3 regions of the Enterococcus salsurae genome follow, and region 2 is predicted to be linked to each of the others. Evidence: riboswitches for the same ligand, from Rfam matches in the RefSeq annotation. Region 2 holds a riboswitch; each other region holds the start of a gene.

Region 1 (7,477 bases), on a different contig from region 2:
TAATAATTGCCGACATATTCGGCATACTCCAACATTTCGCCAGCCTCGATCAAGGCTTCAAACTCCTTGCGACTGCGGAAATAATAATCTACACCTTCGACTTCTCCTGGGCGTTGTTGGCGTGTTGTCATTGACACCGAATATTGAAAATCGTTGTCATCACGTTCAAAAATCGCCTTTCTAACGGTGCCTTTGCCTACTCCAGAAGGCCCTGATAAAACTATAAGTAATCCTCGCTCTGACATAATGACGTCCTTTCACTGACATTTGCTTAACGTCTATTTTGCACTTTTTTTCAGCAACTTTCAAGAACTACTTTATTATAATGGGAATTTTATGAAATAGCTAGTCCCTCGTCTGCGAGATTCTCATTAAAAGCCCATATTGCTCAAGGTATTGATGACACCTGCCAATTCATCCTTTGCGGTGATGGCTTTTTCAGTTGGATCTGATACTTCTTGGCAATCAATACGCACGATATAGCGTCGGTTCAACGAAACGGCATCTCCATTGACTAGAATATGCAAAAAATCGGGTTCGATGGCTGCACAAGCATCTTGCCATGCATCGAAATTTGTTTTGTCCGAAGGGACACTCCGTTTGATGATACTTTTGCCGCTTAATTCATGAAAAGTGATATCGTAATATGTCATTGTTGCTTCCTCCTACTCAATATTTTGGATTTGTTCGCGGATTTTTTCTAGGATCGTCTTCATTTGAACGACGTGATTTTTGATGGTGATCGCGCCTGATTTCGATCCGATCGTATTGACTTCGCGATTCATTTCCTGGATCAAAAAATCCAACTCCCGACCAACCGGTGTTTCAGTGGCCAATAAACTGGTCATTGTTGTCAAGTGGATGCCTAGACGATCGATTTCTTCGTGGATGTCGCCACGCTCCAATAGCAAGGCTAGCTCTGTCAGCAAGCGATCTTGATCGACAGTTTCCCCAAGATAAGCGGTCAATTTTTTCTCAAAACGGGCTTGGTAATCTGCCTCATAGACAGCGACAAATTGCGACAACTCCGCCAGTTTGTCTTGCAGTTGCTGCTGATTCTCTTGCAACACTTGCAAAATGCCAGCACCCTCTGCTTGGCGACTGCGCTCGATAGCGGCTAACGCGTCCGTCAACGCAGCCAAGACCCCTGATGTGAGCTGATTTTCCTCTGGTTCATTGTCTGATACAGACAAAAAAGCGTCATTGGTCAAAAAGCGCTCCAATAATTGTTCCCTGGGCAAATCAGTGAGGCCGAAACGTTGCTTTGCTTCTGTTTCTACTTCTTCCATAAATGCCGACAATAGATCCCATTGAATATTGATTTGTTTCTGCTGCGCTGCGGTCTCTTTTATCGTGACATATAGTTCGATGCGCCCGCGTTGCAGGGTCTGCTTGATTTGTTGTCTGATCGTGCTCTCGATGGTATTCAATTGCTTAGGCATGCGTAATTGTAAATCAAAAAAGCGCTGATTGACACTTTTGATCTCTACTTCGATTTGGCCAGCTGGTGTATCCGCACTGCCCTTGCCAAAACCTGTCATACTTTTCATCTGTTGACGTCCTTTCTTGGTCGTACCTGACTTGGCGGTTGGCGACTACATTGACGCCAATGCCTTTTTCAACCCTTCAAATTCCTCATTGGACAATGTGATGCCTTTGCCCATTTTTTCATGATCAGGTGCCCAATCTCGCAAGTCAAACTTCGGCGGCCGTCCGCTCCAACTGACCAAGTTCAATTCTTTGCGCCATCCTTTCGGGTTTTCTGACAAAACGGCAATCTCTTCAACGATTTCATAAGAAAATTTCTCCATCTCTATCTCCTTTCAAAAGATAATAACTATAAGCAGCAAGCGTCGCAAGCAGAGGATATCGCCGGCGGATTTGCTGCAATGCAGGTGTGGATAAGGCTTGTGTTCGATAAAAGAACAAAAAACGATTTTGCTCCGATAAAAGGTAAAAACGGTCTTTATAAAAGGTCAGCCACTCACTGATGGACCACGCTTCGCTACCGCCATTGGCTTCTTGCGCAATTTTTTTGGCAATGCCTTGGGTCATCGTTGCTGGTTCATAAATGACTGTTGGCGGCAAATGTAATGTCTTGGCGCTGCACTCCAACAAGATCCGTCCCCACTCGGCCACTGGGATATCCCCTTGATAAAATTTACGCAGTTTTTTTAAGAAATCAGTTTTTTTGATTTCTTCGTATAGATACGCGTGCTCTTGCTTCAACCAACGCAAACACTGTCGCCATGGACGCTGGAACTGGGCATCTTTCTCAAAAGTATACCAATAGCCTTGGTACTTGCCAAAGGTTTTCAACGTTTCCAAATAGCCCAAGGTCATATTGTCTAAAGACCTTTGGGCATCAAAGATCAAGAAGCTGCCCATCGTCCACGGGGAACCGAGAGAAATTTGCGCGATATTTTCCGGCACATTGATTTTTTTATTGACGCCGGGTCCTTGGACATCCACGGTGATACATTCTGTTGCGCCTTGTGCAATGGCTACATCGATCGGCAGATTATTGCGGTAGCCGCCATCGATATAATAAGTACCATTGATTTGCTGGGCTTGCATCGCCGGGTAAAAAGATGCTGAAGCCAACAGCCATTGCAGGTTCTCTGCCGTATCTGCAGGATCAAAGGTATAAATCGTTTCTTTGAAATCAGGCAGTCGCGTGGTACAAATCAGCAGTTGTCTAGTCGTTTGCGCAAATTTTTCTGCGTCAAATACTGAAGCCAATAAAGCGGCTAATGGTTCCGTGCGCGCACCATTGGTTTTCAATGCGGTCACCACTAAGGAATGCGTCTGGTCCATCATTTCTCGCAACGTCTGCGCTTTGGCTTCTGCCAACGGATATTGCAAAACTTTGGCATTAGAAATATTGGCCCACAAGTCCACCGCTGCTTCCACATCATTCATCAAAATCAATGCGCCATTCAACGCCCCCACTGAGGTACCCGTGATCCACTTGAAATTGATGCCGCGCTCTTGCAGCGCTTGCCAGACCCCTATTTGATATGCGCCATGAGCCCCGCCGCCACCTAAAACCAAGGCTGTATTATAAACCAATGTTTTTTGAAAGCCGGCTGCCACCTTTTGATAGCCTTGCTGGGTGAAAAACTCCGAAAATAGCGGATGGTCAGGCAATCGCCAACAGACACTTGCGGCAAATCGACTGCGGGCAAAACTTTCGACAACCCCCGTGTATTTTTGCCATGAAAACTGCGTATCGGCTTCATGCAACAAATCATAAATGATCATTTGATTTTCTTCAAGACGGCAACTGAGGTACAAGCGGCCTTGACGTGTGTTGATCTGCCAGCCTTGTTCCTCTATGTGCTGGCCAAAATACGCCCTGCCTGCAGAATGACTGTCAAAGAATGAAAAGGTCAGCTGGCTTTCTTGAAACGCCCTTCGTTGCAACACGAAATCGACGGTCGTTACTTTTTTGGCTTTCATCAGAAATCTCCTTAAAGAACAAAAGAATAGCCGAATGACACGGCTGTTGACCTACCACTCGCTATTCTTCACGTTAAAATGTTCGTTGTGCCATATTAAATGCAGCCAACATATCTGATGTGGCTGCAGCAACAGGTGTCACTGCTTGCAGATCCCCTTGCACGACCCGCCGAGTGATACCACCCATTTCGCCGCAGGTAATCAATGTGATCATCTTGCGTCCTTCCACTTCGTCTAAAAGATAGACATCTGTTGGCTCGACCCGCACTGTTGAAGTCGCGGTGTAGGTATAAATATTCTCCAAATCAGTGATGTAAATCGTTGCACCGATCGCCACATCATCTAAAGGTGTAAACAACAGTTCCGGCGATTGTGCGCGGTGACTGGCTAAGGCATAATTGCCTTCACCCATTTGCTGCGTAGGGCTCAAAGTCCCTGCACCATATAATAAGGCTTCATTGGATAACCCTTTGAAAATCGGTAAATTGATCGCCACACTTGGGATCGCTACGCCCCCGATCACAGGCAATACTTTATTGCTGAGTTGCGCTCTCAGCACTGCTTCTGAACTGGCCGGCTCCACTGCATCGAAATCAAATGTCGTGTCAGCTTCCATGTTTTTTTCGACATCGGCACGACTGATTTCACTGACCGCGTATGCATCCCCGGTCTGCTTGATAAAGAAGTTTTTGATTTGATTGTTGAATACCAGCACGAGTCCAACTAAAAGCAATAATAACAAAAAAAGATTGCTGAGCCAGCGCCTGAATCTCTTCTTTTTTTTCATCTCATATCTCTCCAATTTTTATCTCCTTTTATCATACCAAAAACCTCTTGATAGCGCCAATTTTGCTCAGTTATTTTACCAAAAGAAAAGAAATGTTTAGGCAAAGAGGGGGGTGGAGCTTAAAAATTGTTTTTTCTGTTATTTTGTAATATAACTTTAAACGAAAAGATACAAGCATTTTTCAGCGCTTTGTTGTAGAATGAACATATTACATAGGAGGGATCAACCGGCATGTCCAATACGATTTACGTACATATAGATACAACCAGCAATGCCGTCTTGACCCGTGGGCTTGCCCCCCAAGATTTCAACAAGAGCATTGTGCATCAACCCAAGAATCTGCTTTTGCTTGATCCTTCCAGCGAATTTGGTGAATTTGACGGCCACACTGGCCTCAAAGTGATTCGCGGCATCGAAAATGTGCAACTTTTCTTCCAGCAATTGAACAAAGGACGCGTCACGGAAGAAATGAAATGGGTCGATTTCAATGATTTCGATATGTTGAAGGAACTCACACCGTTAGAGATTTCAGAACTGTTATATTTTGGCCATATGAAAACCCACTTGCATTCACCGTTTTTTTATAAATTGCAAAACAACTTTGTCTTTTTTGATTTGAAAGACAACCGCTCCCGTGTATATTACCGCTACTTGGACGAGTATTACCGCATTTTAGCCGATCGAATCACCCGAATCGTCTTAGAAAAAATCAACGACCGTATTTCTTTCTTCAAAAAAGCTGTTTCTGTCGAAAAATTAGACTTCAATCTACTGAAAGAACTCCGTAGTGTCATGCAAGAAGGTGTCTTATTCTGCTTGAGCCAAGATCAATTGATCGACAAAACATTCACGATCCCGATTTATCTGATGGAAGACTCCGGTTTGAAAAGCAGCCAAGTCAACAAAAGTTCCCTTGATCAAATTGCCGTGTTGCGCTACTACGCCAACCAAAAAAAATGGACATTAGATATTGATCAAGAAGATCTAGCTTTTGGCTTTATGGACAAAAAAATGTCATGACCCACACGACTCGCGGGCATGACATTTTTTATTTTATCCTTTCGGCAAAAATAATTTTGGTGCGGTTTTGGCTAATAATATCAACACAACACTAACATATATGGTGTTGATCACTACGGACCCGCCATTAAAAATCAGTGAATAGACATAGGGGCTTTGACCTTCTGGTGCATACATTCCCCAAACAAATACCCCCGCCCAGAAATGCCAGAACCAGCGGCAAACCACGGCGATAAATCCACCAATCCCGATATACCAATAAGCGATATTGGCTTTGTTCCGCAGTGCTTGTTGGATCCGATTGGCAAACAACCCGCCAAATCCACCAAAGGCAAAGGCAAAAGGATATTCAAAAATAATTTGCGGGACGCTGATGAAATTTTTCATGGCACTACCCACCAGTATGTTCAATAGCCCCCACATGAAGCCAGCTGTCACACCAGGCACAAAACCGCGGCGATAGGAATACAAGACCAAAGGAACCAATCCCAGCGAGAGATCCAACCCTGCATTGACCGATTGTACTGGAATAAAAGACAATGCCACCCCAAGCGCCGCAATCATCGTCCCTTCCGTCCATACCCGCAGATCAATTTTTTTCGTCAAAAAAACTCCTCCTTTTCGAATCATCACAATTCACAAAGGAGAAGTGTCAGACACTTCAACTCGTCACAATTCCTACGTTCGTATGACCGAAACAGGTACGAAGGGTTTAGAGTATACTCATTCTCAGCCTTTTCAGGCTCCCCTTTGTGATTAGATTCTATTTGTTTTTTTTTGGACTGTAAGTCCTCTCATAGCATATCATACTTCTGTAAAAAAAGAAGCGTTATTGTTCCGATACCAATCAAATATAAAAATCCTCCAGCTGTCTCGGTCAACTGGAGGATACAACATACTTGAAGGATCGCCAAGTATTAGATAGATAATTTTGATTCAAACAATGGACTTACAGGTTTGTTCTCATGGATTCGTTTGATGGCTTCGCCCATCAACGCACCAACACTGATTTCATCGATTTTTTCTGATTTGCGGTCTGCTGGCAAATAAATCGAGTCAGTCACAACCAAATGTTCGATGGCAGAATCTTCGATCCGTTCCAAAGCTGGGCCTGACAATACTGGGTGTGTACATGAGGCATAGACACTTTTGGCACCTGCTTGTTTCAAGGCATTGGCCGCTAGTGTAATGGTTCCTGCCGTATCGATCATATCATCGATCAAGACACACGTTTTGCCTTCAACATGACCAATAATGTTCATGACTTCAGCTACATTGGCTTTAGGCCGACGTTTGTCAATGATTGCAATGGGTGATTTAAGAAACTCAGCCAGTTTGCGCGCGCGCGTCACGCCACCATGGTCTGGTGAAACGACAACAACGTCATCTCCTTGGATATTGCGTTCTAAAAAGTAATTGGCAATCAATGGCGCACCCATCAAATGATCGACTGGCATATCGAAAAATCCTTGGATTTGTGATGCGTGCAAGTCAAGTGTCACCATACGGTCCGCACCGGCTTTTTCAATCATATTTGCTACAAGTTTTGCTGTGATTGGTTCTCTTGAACGTGCTTTTCGGTCTTGTCTAGCGTAGCCGTAATAAGGCATGACCACATTGATCGTCTTCGCACTTGCGCGTTTCAATGCGTCGATCATGATCAACAATTCCATTAAGTTATCATTTACAGGACTGCTGGTCGATTGGATCACATAGACATGTGAACCGCGAATACTTTCTTCGATATTCACTTGGATTTCGCCATCGCTGAATTGTTTTACGGAACACTTACCTAATTCGACACCTACTGCAGCTGCGATTTTTTCCGCTAAAGGACGATTTGAGTTCAGAGAAAAAATCTTCAATCTTGGATCAAAATAATGATTTGACATGAGAACCTCCACTTTCTTTACGTGTAACTAATAAAAAATGACGACTATTTTACTAGAATCTTCTTCCTAATAAATAGTAGTCATTTTTCGTGAATAAATCAAGTCATTTCGCTATTTCTCATTTAGATAAGGCAGTTTTTTTGCATAATCCGCTTTATTCTCTTGGCGGGCACGTGCAATCGCCATACTGTGCTTGGGCACATCTTGGGTGATCGTGGATCCTGCTGCGATCATCGTTTCTTCAGCAATCGCCAATGGTGCAACTAAATTTGAACCCGAACCGATAAAGGTGTTGTCGCCGACAGTCGTTTTAAAT
Region 2 (7,477 bases):
AGCAATAGCGTTGGAAAGGAATGATCGGTGGTCATTTCTCGTTCCATAATGAAGGTTTCATTGGTTTTTATGTTTGGTAAGGAATTCACATAATTGCTGCTAAATACTGTCTCAGGTTGATTCTCAGGAAAATAGAGCCACGCTTCTTTTTTGTTCATGGAGGCTAAATCATCGGTAGGGAACATCGCTTGAGAGATCAAAATCAACACCAAACTGAGGGAAGTAATCAACACGAGCAAAAACGGTAAAATTATTTTAATATTTATATCGTTATTTAATTTCTTCATGATTAAAACTCCTTTTATATCTTCTTTTTTAGAATAATATAAAAAATAAGTTAAAGTCAATTTTACTTATATATTTAGAAAATTAAAATAACACATTTATTTAATTTTATCTATAATTTATTTATTTTTTGATGTTGTGTAAAATAATTATATGTTATAAAATGAAGTTAATCAGTAACCAAATAGAGGAGTGATACGTTGAAAAAATTTTCAAGGCAAAGTATTTTGTTCTCATTTGTTTTTTTACTGTTCATGTTCTGTTCATTATTGATGATCGTGGTGCCGAAAGTATTTGGTTTCACAATGGCTGTCGTTACCACAGATGCAATGATGCCAACGTATGCAGAAGGAACGGTGTTGTTCGTCAAAAAGGCGACTGAAGACAATTTGGTTGTTGGAAACGAAGTGACCTATTACATCAATCAAGGAAAAGAGATGCAAACCCGCCGGATCGTGGCGATAGAAGACGATCAATCGATGATTTACACGATTGGTGACAATCAACAGCAATTGGAGCAAAAGGCTATCCACAAAAGCCAATTGATTGGCCAGCCTATTTTTCATCTTCCGCATCTGGGACGCTTGATCAATCAACGGACGATGTTTTTTATTCATTGCTTATATGGTGTTTTCGCCTTGTATGTGTTAACAACGACGATTTTTGTGACATTGTATCAAGTCAAAACTGGATCATTAAAAAGGACCATTTCATATTGAAATGGTCCTTTTCACCTTACGATAAATAAAATGTACCAATCAAACTGCCGGTCAAACAACAAAGGATAAATAGCCAATCTCGGCGGGTGATCGTGAAGGTTTTTGCATAACTTCTGCTGGCAGCAGGATCAAAACCTCTTGATGTCATCGCATCGGCCAATAACTCTGACCAGCGGACTGACTTGACGAGCAGTGGGATCAAGAAGGTCATTGAGAAGGGACCGACAGTCATGCCGCGGGACCGCAAACTTTGCTTGATATGTTTGTATTCGGTGGGCAAGATGGGGGCAATTTGAAAAGCTGCCATTAAGCCATAGGCAAAGACAGGTGGCAAAGCTATTTGTTGTTGTAATGAATAAATCAAGTCATCAATTTTGGTAGAGGCAGTAAAGGCCGTCCCTAATATCCCGAAGCAATAGACGCGCGCTGCCATGTCTATGCCATACTGAATCGCTTGCGTCTGACTACCTTGCGTTGTTTGATTCTGGTAAAAAATCAGACCGGTAAAAAATACACCCAATGCGGACAGAGATAAGAGGCTGAACAACAAGCAAGTTTTTTTGATCGTCAATTCTTTGAGCGTCAGCAATAAGAAAACAATCGTGACCAACAGAGTCAATCTGCTATTTGTTTGAAAAGAAATGACCAATGCGAGTGCTAAAATCACGAATAACTTGACGCTTGGGTTGAGTGTTTTCATAGGCATCCTCCGTTAGATAAAGATTGAAATCAATGATCTGGCTGCAAAATGCCTGCAATAGTTCCGTATCATGGCTGACGATGAGGACCAGCGTGCCAGATTTGGCTTTATCTGCCAGCATTTGCATGATCTGCCAGGCTTGTTCAAGGTCTTGGCCATATGTCGGCTCATCCACGAGCAGGATGGGGACAGGGCGAAACAAAAAGCTGGCAACTGCCAATCTCCGCTGTTGCCCTTGGCTCAATAGAAAAGGGGAGGTGTGGCTTTTTTCATCTAAGTGCAGCTGGGCCAAGCAGGACTCAATTGAAATGTCTTGATTGCCAACCCGCAATTCGTCTGCAACTGTGGTGGCGATGAACTGATCTTGGGGATTTTGCATGATCCAACTCATTTGGGTGAACGCTTGTTTGACTGTGGCAATGTTTTTTTGATTGACCCGAACGACGCCCTGATAAGGATGGTCATGCAACAAGACGTTCAAGAAAGTTGATTTGCCGATCCCGCTCTTACCAGTGATGCCGATTAGGCCACCGGCTGGCAAGTGAAATGTTGGCAGATGGATTGAGTGAGATCCCGCTGAAAAGCGAAGATCTTCTAAAACTAGTGCTTCTTTTGATGCGGGTTCCTCTATAGAAGGAACCGGCAATCTGTTGGTAATCACACTTTCCAACGCCAAAATGGCTTCTTGATCGAGTGAAAGGAATTGCGCCTCGATCATCAACCACTGTTCAACCCAATCTGTAACATATGAAACTTGATGATCAATCAGTAGGATACCGATATTGTGCGTGCTTTGCAACTGACGTAATTTTTGGACCAATTGCTTGCGCGTCTGATGATCAAGGTTGGCAAAAGGTTCATCTAACAATAAGTACCGACTTTCCATGACTAGACAGCAAGCCAAAGCAACCAACTGTTTTTGGCCACCGGATAACGTGCGCAATGGCTGGTCGGCAAGGGCCTCGATCTCACAAAAAGAAAGGGCATCCTCCACACGTTGCGGCATATCTTTTGGCGCAATCCCGCGATTTTCTAAACAGAAAAGCAATTCTTCTCTGGCGGTATGCATACAAAACTGAGTATCAGGATTTTGAAACATCAGACTAATCAGTGTGGCGCGTGCACGAACGGATAAATCATCGATAGAATGGGCATCAATGGTATAGCTTCCTGACAAGAAGACCTCTTGGCTCAATCCTGCAAGAATACGAAAGAGGGTGCTTTTTCCTGACCCGGAAGGGCCATAGATGGCTTTGGTTTCTCCCGGATGTAATTCGAAAGAAGCTGTGATTGTCTGGTGATCGCAAGCAAATTGACAATCTGTTAATTGTAAGCTCATCGAGACGTCTTTCCAGCGACCTGTAAGGTCGGATCTGCAGCAATTGGATAACTGTTCAATACACCCATACGTGTCAAATGGTCACAGACGATCTTGATCAAAAATGCCGAGAAAAATAAGGCAGAACATAAGCGAATCACAAATATCGTCAGTAGGAGCTGCCATTTTAGATCAACGAAATTTGACCGGATAATGCCCCATATGAAACTAGTGATCGTTGCACCGATCGCACCTGTGATCAACGGGAACCAGCCGTAGCGCCGATAGCCCCCCAACGCAAATCCTGCTTCAGTACCAATTCCTTGGACAAACCCACTGATAAAAATGATTGGGCCATAAAAGTTGCCCATAAAGACTTCCAGCAAAGCAGCGATCATTTCTGTGATCGTCGCGGCACCAGGTTTCCGCAAGACATAGCCTGCAAAAGCTGCGGCCATGAACCAAACACCAAAAATGAATTCATTGGCCAGAACTGATAGGCCAAAAGGGGTCAGAAGTGTCCCTAATAGCAGGCCGAAATGAACGGCGCCCAGATAGATGACCCCAAAAATCAATGAAGCGATCCCCACCATGATCACATCTTTTAAAGCCCATTTAAACATGTGCCGCCACCTCCTTAGAGGGGCTATTGACAGAGATCGTTGCCTCTAAGACATAATGGGAAAGGTGCGCATGGGCATACGCCAATGCAGCTTCAAAATAGGTGAATAATTGGCTGGCAGTGCCCGATAAGAGTGTTACATAGTGCGCCGAGCGAGGCTTCAATCCATGATCAGCTGCCAAAGCAACGATGGCGGCGATTTCTTCCATATAATTGTTTTCACCAAACGCATAGAAGGAGTATTTGCAATCAACGAGAAAATCGCCTTTCGCTATGTTATTGGCATCATTTGGTTTTGCTTGTTGGCCATTCAAGTAACTATCGCCAGCATGATCCCCTGGGCATCCTTTCGAAAATGTAAATTCACCAACAAGATGTGTGTGTGGCTCATAGGCGTTGATCATCAATGCTGCTGCCGCATCTACCACACTTGCCGGTTCTCCTCGGTACAATGTGCTGAAGAGATCCGTTTGCTTCCACACTGCACTGGTATCAGTTTCTTTGATACTCGTTAAAATTTGGGTGGCGAACTGGTCTTTCATTGGATATACACTTACCCGACACCCTGTAATATCGATCATTCCTGTTTGACATGCTTCCATTTTAAACTCTCCTTTCTGATCATTCTGCCCGCAAAAAAAGCGTTCCCCCTTTAACTATCCACATGCAGACAGAAAAATGGGAACGCAAAAAGTTGTGCGTCGCCACTTCCCTACGTTGGTACTAACCAAATCAGGTTCAAAGGGACCAGACCAAAGTCTATCTCAGCATAAAGCGCCCCTAGTGGATAAATATTCAATTGAATGACCACAGTGTAGCACATCAACTGAGAAAGAACAACTATAGAGACGAAGGCGGCAACAGATACAATGAGATCTTTTTGATGACTGAAGCGATTTTATATGAAGAATCTATCATATAAAAAAACATGAAAAATGATATTGACAGGTTGAAATTAGTTGTGTAAAGTAGTGAATTGAGAGTAAAACGTAATCTTTACGTTTTGTTTTCGTAAACCGTAATTGATTTCATAGTATTTATTTCGTCAGTAAGAAAGAAGGAAAATGAAAAAGGAGTGTTTCAAAAAAATGAAGAAGTTTTTTAAAATAACGTTATTATCGATAACAGCGCTTGGGTTGGCAGCCTGCGGTCAAGGAGGGACTGATAGCACGAATCAATCGGAAGCTGTTTCTGCTGAAGCTGTCAGTGATCCTATTCAAGTCGTTGCGACTTTTTATCCAATGTATGACTTTACCCAGCAAATCGTTGGCGACGAAGGGGAAGTGACATTGCTGATGCCTGCTGGCACAGATTCCCATGACTATGAACCTTCTGCAAAAGATATGGCCACGATCCAAGATGCCGATGTCTTTGTGTATAACAATGAAAATATGGAAATGTGGGTACCCTCGATTGAAACCACACTCGATGAAGGAAATGTGACAGTTGTCAAAGCGACAGAAGGCATGATTTTGTTGCCTGGCGATGACGATCACGACCATGACCACGACCACGACCACGATCATGACCACGGGGATGATGGTCATTCTCATGAATTAGACCCCCATGTCTGGTTGGCGCCGAGTATAGCAATCAAACAAGTTGAAGCAATCCGTGATCAATTAAGTGCAGCCTATCCAGAAAAAGCAACTGCTTTTGATACAAATGCAACAGCCTACCTAGAGGAACTGGAAGCATTGCATGCATCATATCTAGAAGCCTTCAGCAATCCATCACAAAGTCACTTTGTCACACAGCATGCGGCTTTCGGTTACTTGGCACTAGAATATGGATTGACACAAGTGCCGATTTCTGGACTTTCTCCAAGTGAAGAGCCTTCTGCTTCACGAATTACTGAATTGAAAGACTTTGTGACTGAAACTGGGATCGAAACGATTTATTTTGAGGAAAATGCCAAAGATAGTATCGCCCGGACGTTGGCATCAGAAGCCGGTGTTGAACTGGCGGTGCTGAATCCGTTAGAAGGCTTGACCCAAGAACAAATGGACAATGGTGAAAACTATATTTCTATTATGGAACAAAACCGTGATGCTTTAAGAAAAACCACAGATGTAGCCAATGACAAAGAAATTGCGGAAACGGAAAAAGAAAAAACCGTCTACAATGGCTACTTTGACGATCATGCAGTAGAAGATCGTCCCTTATCTGATTGGGCTGGCGATTGGCAATCCGTATATCCTTTCTTAGCAGATGGGACATTGGATCAAGTCTTTGATTACAAAGCCAAACAAACACAAAAGATGACTGCGGAAGAATACAAAGCCTACTATACAACTGGTTATCAAACAGATGTTGCTTCAATCAACATCACCGATCAAACCATGCGCTTTGTGTTTGACGACGGAACTGAAAAAGAAGCAACGTATACCTATGCAGGCAAAGAAATATTGACTTATGAAGCGGGAAATCGCGGCGTACGCTATTTATTTGAGACCGATGATGAAGATGCCGCATTTAAATATATTCAATTCAGTGATCATGCAATCGCATCTGAAGTAGCGCACCATTTCCATATTTATTTTGGCAATGAGAGTCAAGAAGCCTTGCTGAAAGAGATGGACCATTGGCCAACTTATTATCCATCTGAGATGACTGGTTTGGAGATTGCTCAGGAAATGCTGGCCCATTAAAAAAAAGATTGACATTTACCGCTCTTTTCGTCAAAGTAAAGCTGATAGGAAGGAGCGGTTTTGATTTGGAAAAAACATTAAAGCGATTAGCGAAAGTCATCGACCGAATGATGGATCATGTAGACTTGTATGGTGGACCAACCATTGTCAGTGATGATGATCTAGAACATTATTTGGATCCAGTCTTTTATCTGATCTTTTGTGCAGAACTTGTTGGTGGGCTTAGTCAATTAAAAGATAAAGCATTTGTGACTGAACTCTACACTGAGTTGATCCCGCAAGAAGTGCCGTATAGTTTGCGTTATCTACCCTATGCCAAAAGTGCGATAGAAGATTTTTATTACTGTTTATATAAAGAAAAACACTTGACCAAAAGCCAATACTTAGAAATCATCTTTATTTTCGCAGAAAAACAACCAACTTTTTTTTCACGAATGTCAAAACCGCAATTTTGGTCGGAAGATAAGAAAGTGGCCATGATGCGCATGATCAGAGATGTGGAACCGGAAGAGCATGATCTTTTGCCCGTCGATGATCCTCGGATCGCAGCTGCTTCTCAAAAAGTGGTGCCTTTTCCAATAACAAATACCGTCTTTGATGAGACTGATGATCAACCAGCGGCCTATCAGATTCGAATCGATCTAGAAGGATATCGTCCGCCAATCTGGCGTCGCTTGGTCATTCCTGCAGGGATCAGCTATGAGCAGCTCCATCTCTTGATCCAGATCGCTTTTGAGTGGATGAACAACCATGTCTATCTCTTTTTTGCTGGACAAAAGTCATTTGGTGTTGGTATTTCTTCTTCCAGTGAAAAGGCAACGATCGATCAAGATTTTCAAGAATGCACATCGTTGACCTATATTTACGATATGGGGGCGGATTGGACGCATAAAATCAAGATCGAAAAAAGACTGACAAAAGAAGAAGTCAACGTACCTTATTATCCTGTCTGTATCAAAGCAGTGGGGGATGTACCGGTGGAAGACATGTTTGATGATGTGAGAGAACCATTAGATAGAGATATGTTGAATGAACAACTTGCTGAATACTGGGATACAGGTGAATTTTTCTAAAAAAAAAACTGGCTGCGGCCAGTTTTTTTGTGCTATTTTTTAGGTCAAATCCACGGAGTGGGTGATATAGTCTGTCATAGGTTTGCTGTATTGCGAAAAATGCATGACA
Region 3 (7,477 bases), on a different contig from region 2:
AATCAACGAAACGCCAACCTAGTTGCGTATTGTCATGTAATGTATCTATGACTTCATCACCAATCTTGATTTGCGTCCCTTCAAATTCTGCCCCACTATCGGCACTATAGACTGCGATCGGCAGTTCACTTGTATTGCCGTAAGGATCCCACAAGGCTTTGATATTGAACCACGCATACAGCGAGGGCAAAATCATTAATGCAATAATCAAAAAAGCTGCGATTGGATTGGAAAAAATTCGTTTCCAATCTAGTTTATATAAATAAAAGACATTTTTTATCTTCTTCATTTCTCTTCCCCCACTATTCGTCATCGAAGGATAATTTACCATGTTTTTGGCTTCACGCCAATGACTATGGTCGGCTATCGAATTGCATTTTGACAAAAGACCCTTTTTGTCAAAATGAAACCCCTTTACTTTTTGACCTTATTCTGATAACCATTCTCTTTTCTTTAACTTTACCATGAAGCATGAGCCCACACCGAATGATATGACTTTATGTCGAAAGTAAATAAAAAAATGCCTTCTCCCTATCAAGAAGGCATTACGATTAAGAATCAAAGTTGATCGGCTTGCAGCAGATCATAAACAAACTGCAGTGAGTCTGTTTCTGCATACAGATTTAACCCTGCTTTCTGTGCTTCTGTATACGTTGTCTGGAAACTTTGGTCCGGGATCAATACAACTTCGATCCCAGCCCGTGTGGCGGCCAATGCCCCTAATAAAGAGTCTTCCATGACCAATGCTTGCGCGGCCGTCTTATCCGCAAGTGCCAACGTCCGCACATAAGGTGCTGGATCTGGCTTATGGGCGGCTACATCATCGCCGAAAGTCAGATAGTCAAAGCACGCCACCAACTCAAAATGCGCCAGTAATTTTGCGCCTCGGTCTTTCATCGTCGAAGTTGCCAGTGCTGTGATAAAGCCCTTTTCTCTTCCCAACATCAGTGTCTCTTTGGCATAGGGTTTCATCTGCAACGTGCCATTTAGCAGCTGTGCTTCGATGAAGCCTTCCCGCTCAGCACGGAGTGCCATGACCCGTTCATGTCCACCAACAACCTGTGCCAGTTGATCCGCCGTCTGCTGCCAACTTTGTCCCCGCCAACTGCTGATGTCTTCTGCAGATAAAGGAATGTTGTGTTCTTTAAATAGCGCCAGCCAACCATCAAAATAAATTTTTTCGGTATCTAGCAATAACCCATCTAAATCAAAAATCAGTAATTCTTTCATAAGCACCCCTTTGATTGATTGTGTCTTACGACATATCGCGATTTTTTTCTGCTGCTGTATGGACTGCTTGGATCACCGCTGCGCGCAGCCCGTTTTCTTCCAACGATTTGACCGCTTGAATCGTCGTCCCGCCAGGAGAAGTGACTTGATCTTTCAAGACCCCTGGATGTTCTTTGGTTTCTAAGACCATTTTAGCGGCACCCAGCACAGCTTGAGAAGCAAATGCATAGGCCATCTCCCGAGGCATTCCTTCAGCAACTGCCCCGTCTGCCAAAGCTTCAATAAACATGTACGTATAGGCTGGAGAAGAACCGCTCACACCTATCACAGCATCAATCATGCTTTCTGGTACAACAGCAGCTTTTCCCACACTTTCAAACAACCGCAGAACAAATTGGGTATCTTCTTCAGTGGACATATCATTGGGGCTGATCGAAGACATTCCTTCACCTACAAGAGCAGGTGTATTCGGCATGACCCGGATAATTTTTTGGCTGCCTAGTGCTGTGGTCATTTGGTCGATCGTTACACCAGCGGCAATCGATACGATCACATGGTTTCTTGTCAACAGCGGTTGCAATTGTGGCAATAAATGGGCAAAAACAAAAGGCTTGACCGCTAAAATCAACACTTCTCCATACGCTGTGGCCTCAGACAATGTGGTGGTCCCTTGAATCGCTGTTTCAGCCTCCAATTGCTGCAATGTCGGTTCATAGCGATGGTTATAGACCAGAATTTCATTTGCGGCATACAATTCTGATTTGATCAACCCTTTGATAATGGCTTTTGCCATATTTCCAGCACCGATAAAGGCGATTTTTTTCATTTCAACACGCTCCATTTCAATTTGATTGTACCTTTGTTTTGCGAAAAAAGCCCAATCAGAGATTAGGCTTCAAATTCAATCATGTAAGGATGTAAGGCAGTATTATAGATTCCCTCTGTGTATTCTACTACCTCACCTTGCATATCATAGGATTTCCGAATACGCTTCAATGCGGATATTTCTGGTGTGAACATGAATTTTTGTTGCTCCGTTGTCAAGGTAACACCAACGAAGGCGTCTTCGAAGCGATCAATGATCATCCGATGCTCGTCTAATAACCGATAGAGGGATTTTTCTTCCAATTCATCGATCGACGATCCTTTAAGCTGGATCGGCAAGTGGTATTCATAATAAATAAATGGCTGGTGATCAAAGTAATACAGACGTTTTAAACGCATCACATCTTTGCCCATCAATGGATAAGCCGGATGATCAGGGGATAAGCTTACTTGGGTAAATTCAATATTTCTTTTTGTATATTCTTTGCCGGTTCTTTCTAACAGCTGACTGAAAGTCGTCCCTTTTGACAACCGATTGTAGGGGCGATTGCTTAATACTGTTGTTCCTCGCCCACTACGTTTTTCGACATACTCATCAGCAGCCAATAGTTCGATTGCTTTACGAACCGTGATTTTACTTACATTGAAGACAGCCTCCAACTCGGTTTCTGTCGGCAAAAATGAGCCGATTGGATACTTGCCCGAAAAAATATCTTCTTTGATTTTATCGGCAACATCGCGGTACAAAATATGCTTGCGCTTCATGATTCCTCTTGCCTTTCTTTACAGGTATTTGGATACAGCATTTATTCCTCAAATGGAGGGATTTCTTCGGGTTGTGGTTCGATCAAGACTTTTCTAGGTTTGCTTCCTTCAGATGGTCCAACCACACCTTGGGCTTCTAATTCATCCACTAGACGCGCAGCGCGATTATATCCTACCCGAAACCGTCGTTGCAATAAGGACACGCTTGCTGTTTGCATATCGATCACCAACGCTTTGGCTTCTTCAAACAACTCATCTTGCGGTTGACCGCTAGTACTGGTACTCGTTTCTTCTTCAGTGACCATCATTTTCTCTTCATAATTGGCTTCTTGCTGATCCGTCACAAAGGTAACGATTCGTTCGACTTCATGATCGGAAATAAAGGCACCTTGGACACGGATTGGCTTGTTCTCACCCATCGGCAAATACAGCATATCTCCGCGACCCAGCAATTTCTCTGCACCGTTGCTGTCAATGATCGTCCGAGAGTCGACCCCGCTGGAAACGGCGAAAGCCATCCTTGAAGGAACATTGGCTTTGATGATTCCGGTGATGACATCGACACTAGGCCGTTGTGTGGCCAAAATCATATGGATACCGGCGGCCCGCGCCATTTGCGCTAAGCGAATGATTGCATCTTCCACTTCATTGCTGGCCACCATCATCAAGTCCGCCAATTCATCAACGATCACGACAATGAAAGGCAAGATTGGCCGATTTTCACCATCTTCTAGATTCTTGTTAATGACCAATTCATTGTAGCCGGTAATATTTCTTACGCCTGTCGCTGCAAATTTTTCGTAGCGTTCTTCCATTTCTTTGACGACTTTTTGCAAAGCTTGCGCGGCTTTTCGCGGATTGGTCACGACAGGTGTCAACAGGTGAGGGATGCCATTATAGACATTCAGTTCAACCATTTTTGGATCAATCATCATCAATTTGACTTCATGGGGTTTGGCCCGCATCAAAATACTAGTAATGATTCCGTTGATTGCAACAGATTTCCCGCTCCCAGTTGAGCCTGCAATCAATAAATGCGGCATTTTCGTCAAATCTGCGGTTTGGACACGCCCTGAGATATCCCGTCCTAAGGGCACTTCTAATAGTTGATCTGGATGATCTGGCTGGGCATCGATCACTTCTCTGAAAGAAACCATGCTTATAGCGCTGTTTGGCACTTCGATCCCAATCAATGATTTACCCGGGATCGGTGCTTCCATTCGCACATCTTTTGCGGCAAGTGCCAGAGCGATATCATCTGTCAAGCCAACGATTTTGCTGACCTTGACGCCGACTGCTGGTTGAACTTCAAATTTCGTGACTGCCGGCCCAAGACTGGCTTTGACGACTTTGGCATCGACACCGAAACTTTGGAACGTTGTTTCAAGAACACCAATATTTTTTTCGATTTTTTTGTACTCACTGCTTTGATCAGTTGCCGGAATCGAATCCAATAATTCCGCAGAAGGCAACTCGTAATCTCGATTCTCCGCTTCTTCTGAGATTTCGAATTCCAATACTTCGCCATCGTCATCTAAAATTTCGCCATCCTCATTGACCCGTTTACTCGGTTTTGACGTGCCTGCAGGATGTGGTGCATCTGCCATCTCTGATGCCGCTGCGGATGTGCCAGTTGCTTTAGGGACTTCTTGAAAATGATCGATCGGCACAAAACTCAATTGTTCCGGTTCGAAGGTGTCCGTTGATTGGGCTTGTTCTGCCTTGGCTAACTTTTCCCCTTCAGTCATTGGACGCACTTGATTCTTTTCTTTGATTTCTGCCAAAACAGCCGCGCGTTCCGCTTCTTTCTTGGCTTGTCTTTCAGCCGCTTTTTCGGCTTTGCGGGCTTCTTTCTGCGCTTGTTTTTCCGGAGAACCTTCTAGGAAACGTTGTAAGCTGTCCCCTGCCGTTTGCAAATGATCCAATAATTCATGGCTGCGCATGTTGCTGAACAAAAAGCCGCCAACCAGCATCAAAAGAACAGCTATGATATAACTGCCAATTTGAGAGACAAGGAAATAACTGCCATTATAAAGCAACGCACCGGTCATTCCACCCCCAACATTCTGACTCACTTGACTGCGGCGAATATCCCCCAGCAAAGTCATCCATGTGGTTTGCAGTACATTTGTTTGTTCACTGATCACATTCCCAAAAAGATGGGCATGCAAAATAATCAATAGACCAAAATATATCAGTAGACAACCGATAATCCGCCGAAATTGCTGGAATTTTGCTTCAGTGGTTTTGATAGCTAACCAACCGCCATAAGCCGCTAATGCGATACAAAGAACCCGGTAGGTATTGCCGCCAACGATTCTAAAGCCATTGGCAATCAGCATCCCCAAAAAGCCTAAATGGAAAAAGCCAAATATCGAAAACAAGATAAACAATAAGCCGACGCCGACCAATACTAATTTTTCTTGTTGTTGCTGCTGTTTTTTTGTTTTGCGTTTCTTTGCGCGTTTCTTTTGCGCCATGTCTATCCCTCTTTTCATCTTTATCTATTATAACGAAAAAAGAAGGCGAACAAAAGTTTTCCTGTGAGAATTTTTTAAGTCCCGCAAAATATTGAAGAAAACTGCCTATTCAGCGGTACACCAACCGTGTACATACTGAATAGGCAGAAATATTTCCATTATGCTTTTGGAGAAAATATTTGTGGAACTGTCCGATATAAAAATACGAGAACGATTGCAGTTACAAGTGCTGTCGCTAATCCACTGGCACTATTCATAACTAATGAAAATAGCCATGGATTTAGATTCCATAATGCATAGGCACCCCAAAATATCCAACCAGCTACAAAATGCCAGAAATAACGAGCAGTTGCCCCAAGTAACGACGCGTTTATTAGTAATGCAATCACACGTTTTCCAGCATTTGTTTTTATTGCTGCCTGAATCTTTTTAGAATAAAGCCCCGCAAATCCAACAAAAGTAAAAGCAAAAGGATATTCAATCAGCACTTGAAGTACACTCAAATACCACACTTGGCCTAATGGAAAATGCAATAATCCCCACACCAAACCGGCCATCAACCCAGGACGCCAGCCTCTGCGAATCGCAAATACAGTCAAAGGAATTTGACCTAGAGAAACTGAGAAACTGCTCCCAATATTGGTAGGTATGAAAGAAAGAATCATCGCCAATGCTGCAATAATCGTTCCTTCTACCCAGATTTTTGTGTTGCTATTCATATAAAAAACTCCTCCTCCAGAATCGTCACAATTCACAAAGGAGAAGTATTCCATACTTCAACTCGTCACAATTCCTACGCTCGAATGATCGAAACAGGTACGAAGGGTTTAGAGTAAACTCATTCTCAGCCATTTGGCTCCCCTTTGTGATCAGATTCTATTTTTTTGTTTTTTTTGCACGTTTCAAGAATAGCATATATACAAGAAATGAGAAACCTTTTTCTCTCATTGAGTCGACAAAGTAAGTAAACCAATAAGCGTGATCATCTTCCTAAAGCAGAATTGCATAATTCATTTGCTGAAGGGTAATTGAGATCTCCATCAATTCCACAGTCTATTTCAATCAATACTTGCGATACAGACTTAGTCTTCCTATTTTCCGAAATGATTTTTTTCTTCTTGACGATCTGATACGCTTGATCAAAATCCTGTAATGTCATATAAGCATCCTTAAGTAATATATAGTAAAGCAGAACAAATTTTTCTCTTTCTTTAGGGAACAACTCAATCAGTAAACGCGTGACTTTTCTCTGCTGTGATTCCCCATAAGGAAAAATAAAGTCGGAAAATTCATTGAAGGCTTTTTCTCTGGCTTTATAGGATTTAGATTGTTGGCGCATTTTCAATAGAAATTCATGCATAGACGCACTTCCTCCATAGGTTTCATGGGTTGATAATATCTGCAATTTCTGGGTCATCAATATTGTCTTTGGTAATCACCATTGTCCCCGTATCAACGACTTTTTGATCAGGTTCTATGCCGCGAGCGAGCTCTACAGCTTGTTTGACACCTTCATAGCCCATTAGATATTGTTTCTGTAGAATAGTGGCAACATCATACGCTTCTGTACGAATCATATCCTCGATTTCACTTGAGAAATCGAAACCTACCAATGTGATATCCGTCCGATTTGCTTCCATCAAACCTGTGACAAAACCAACTGTGGAACCATTGTTCGGTCCAAATACTGCTTTTAGCGTTGGATAAGCAGTCAGCATATCTTGTGTAAAACCAACCGCTTTTGTGATATCGCCATCATTGACCTTGATATCTTCATTCAATACTTGCCACGTATCTGGTGCGTGCAAATCCCAATATTCATTGAACCCTGACAAGCGATCAATGATTGTTTGTGATCCCGATGCACCAATCTGTACGCCAACTTTCATTTCTTCACTTTCCGAGATGCCTCGATGTTTCAAAAGTTCTAGCATTGTTTCAGCCGCTTCTCTACCGGCTTCTACATTATCTGTCATCAAAGCCACTGAATAATCATCGGTATTGATCATTGTATCAACGATGACGATTGGAATCCCAGATTGAAACGCTTCTGATACCGGGTTAGCCATCGCTGTCGAATCTGTCGGACCAACAACGATCCCACTCGCGCCAGCTGATACTGCATCTTGTAGTTGCTGGACTTGTTTTTCAACTTCAGCTTCATTGGCTAAACCAGT

What was found. A riboswitch is a leader RNA that binds a small molecule or an ion and turns the genes downstream of it on or off. The one in region 2 is predicted to bind thiamine pyrophosphate.
Region 1: linked by a shared signal. The riboswitch ahead of thiT (energy-coupled thiamine transporter ThiT) and the one ahead of ACYVRS_RS09385 (YkoF family thiamine/hydroxymethylpyrimidine-binding protein) in region 2 are both predicted to bind thiamine pyrophosphate.
Region 3: linked by a shared signal. The riboswitch ahead of thiT (energy-coupled thiamine transporter ThiT) and the one ahead of ACYVRS_RS09385 (YkoF family thiamine/hydroxymethylpyrimidine-binding protein) in region 2 are both predicted to bind thiamine pyrophosphate.

The regions. Positions count from the first base shown of each region.
Region 1 is NZ_BAAHWY010000001.1:825,339-832,815, forward strand. It holds gene gmk (guanylate kinase) at 1-245, opposite strand, end outside; gene ACYVRS_RS04045 (hypothetical protein) at 372-653, opposite strand; gene ACYVRS_RS04050 (YicC/YloC family endoribonuclease) at 666-1,550, opposite strand; gene ACYVRS_RS04055 (YdbC family protein) at 1,596-1,811, opposite strand; gene ACYVRS_RS04060 (patatin-like phospholipase family protein) at 1,792-3,462, opposite strand; gene ACYVRS_RS04065 (class A sortase) at 3,536-4,249, opposite strand; gene ACYVRS_RS04070 (hypothetical protein) at 4,481-5,269, shown strand; gene thiT (energy-coupled thiamine transporter ThiT) at 5,303-5,875, opposite strand; TPP riboswitch at 5,928-6,029, opposite strand; gene ACYVRS_RS04080 (ribose-phosphate diphosphokinase) at 6,187-7,161, opposite strand; gene glmU (bifunctional UDP-N-acetylglucosamine diphosphorylase/glucosamine-1-phosphate N-acetyltransferase GlmU) at 7,273-7,477, opposite strand, start outside.
Region 2 is NZ_BAAHWY010000003.1:244,212-251,688, forward strand. It holds gene ACYVRS_RS09360 (hypothetical protein) at 1-287, opposite strand, end outside; gene ACYVRS_RS09365 (S24/S26 family peptidase) at 486-1,004, shown strand; gene ACYVRS_RS09370 (energy-coupling factor transporter transmembrane component T) at 1,021-1,704, opposite strand; gene ACYVRS_RS09375 (ABC transporter ATP-binding protein) at 1,628-3,043, opposite strand; gene ACYVRS_RS09380 (ECF transporter S component) at 3,040-3,645, opposite strand; gene ACYVRS_RS09385 (YkoF family thiamine/hydroxymethylpyrimidine-binding protein) at 3,638-4,246, opposite strand; TPP riboswitch at 4,337-4,436, opposite strand; gene ACYVRS_RS09390 (metal ABC transporter solute-binding protein, Zn/Mn family) at 4,733-6,295, shown strand; gene ACYVRS_RS09395 (plasmid pRiA4b ORF-3 family protein) at 6,361-7,368, shown strand; gene ACYVRS_RS09400 (NAD(P)/FAD-dependent oxidoreductase) at 7,408-7,477, opposite strand, start outside.
Region 3 is NZ_BAAHWY010000004.1:146,531-154,007, forward strand. It holds gene ACYVRS_RS10820 (YhgE/Pip family protein) at 1-289, opposite strand, end outside; gene ACYVRS_RS10825 (HAD family hydrolase) at 559-1,230, opposite strand; gene proC (pyrroline-5-carboxylate reductase) at 1,256-2,056, opposite strand; gene ACYVRS_RS10835 (GntR family transcriptional regulator) at 2,119-2,820, opposite strand; gene ACYVRS_RS10840 (DNA translocase FtsK) at 2,862-5,300, opposite strand; gene thiT (energy-coupled thiamine transporter ThiT) at 5,459-6,019, opposite strand; TPP riboswitch at 6,074-6,173, opposite strand; gene ACYVRS_RS10850 (hypothetical protein) at 6,283-6,660, opposite strand; gene ACYVRS_RS10855 (ABC transporter substrate-binding protein) at 6,683-7,477, opposite strand, start outside.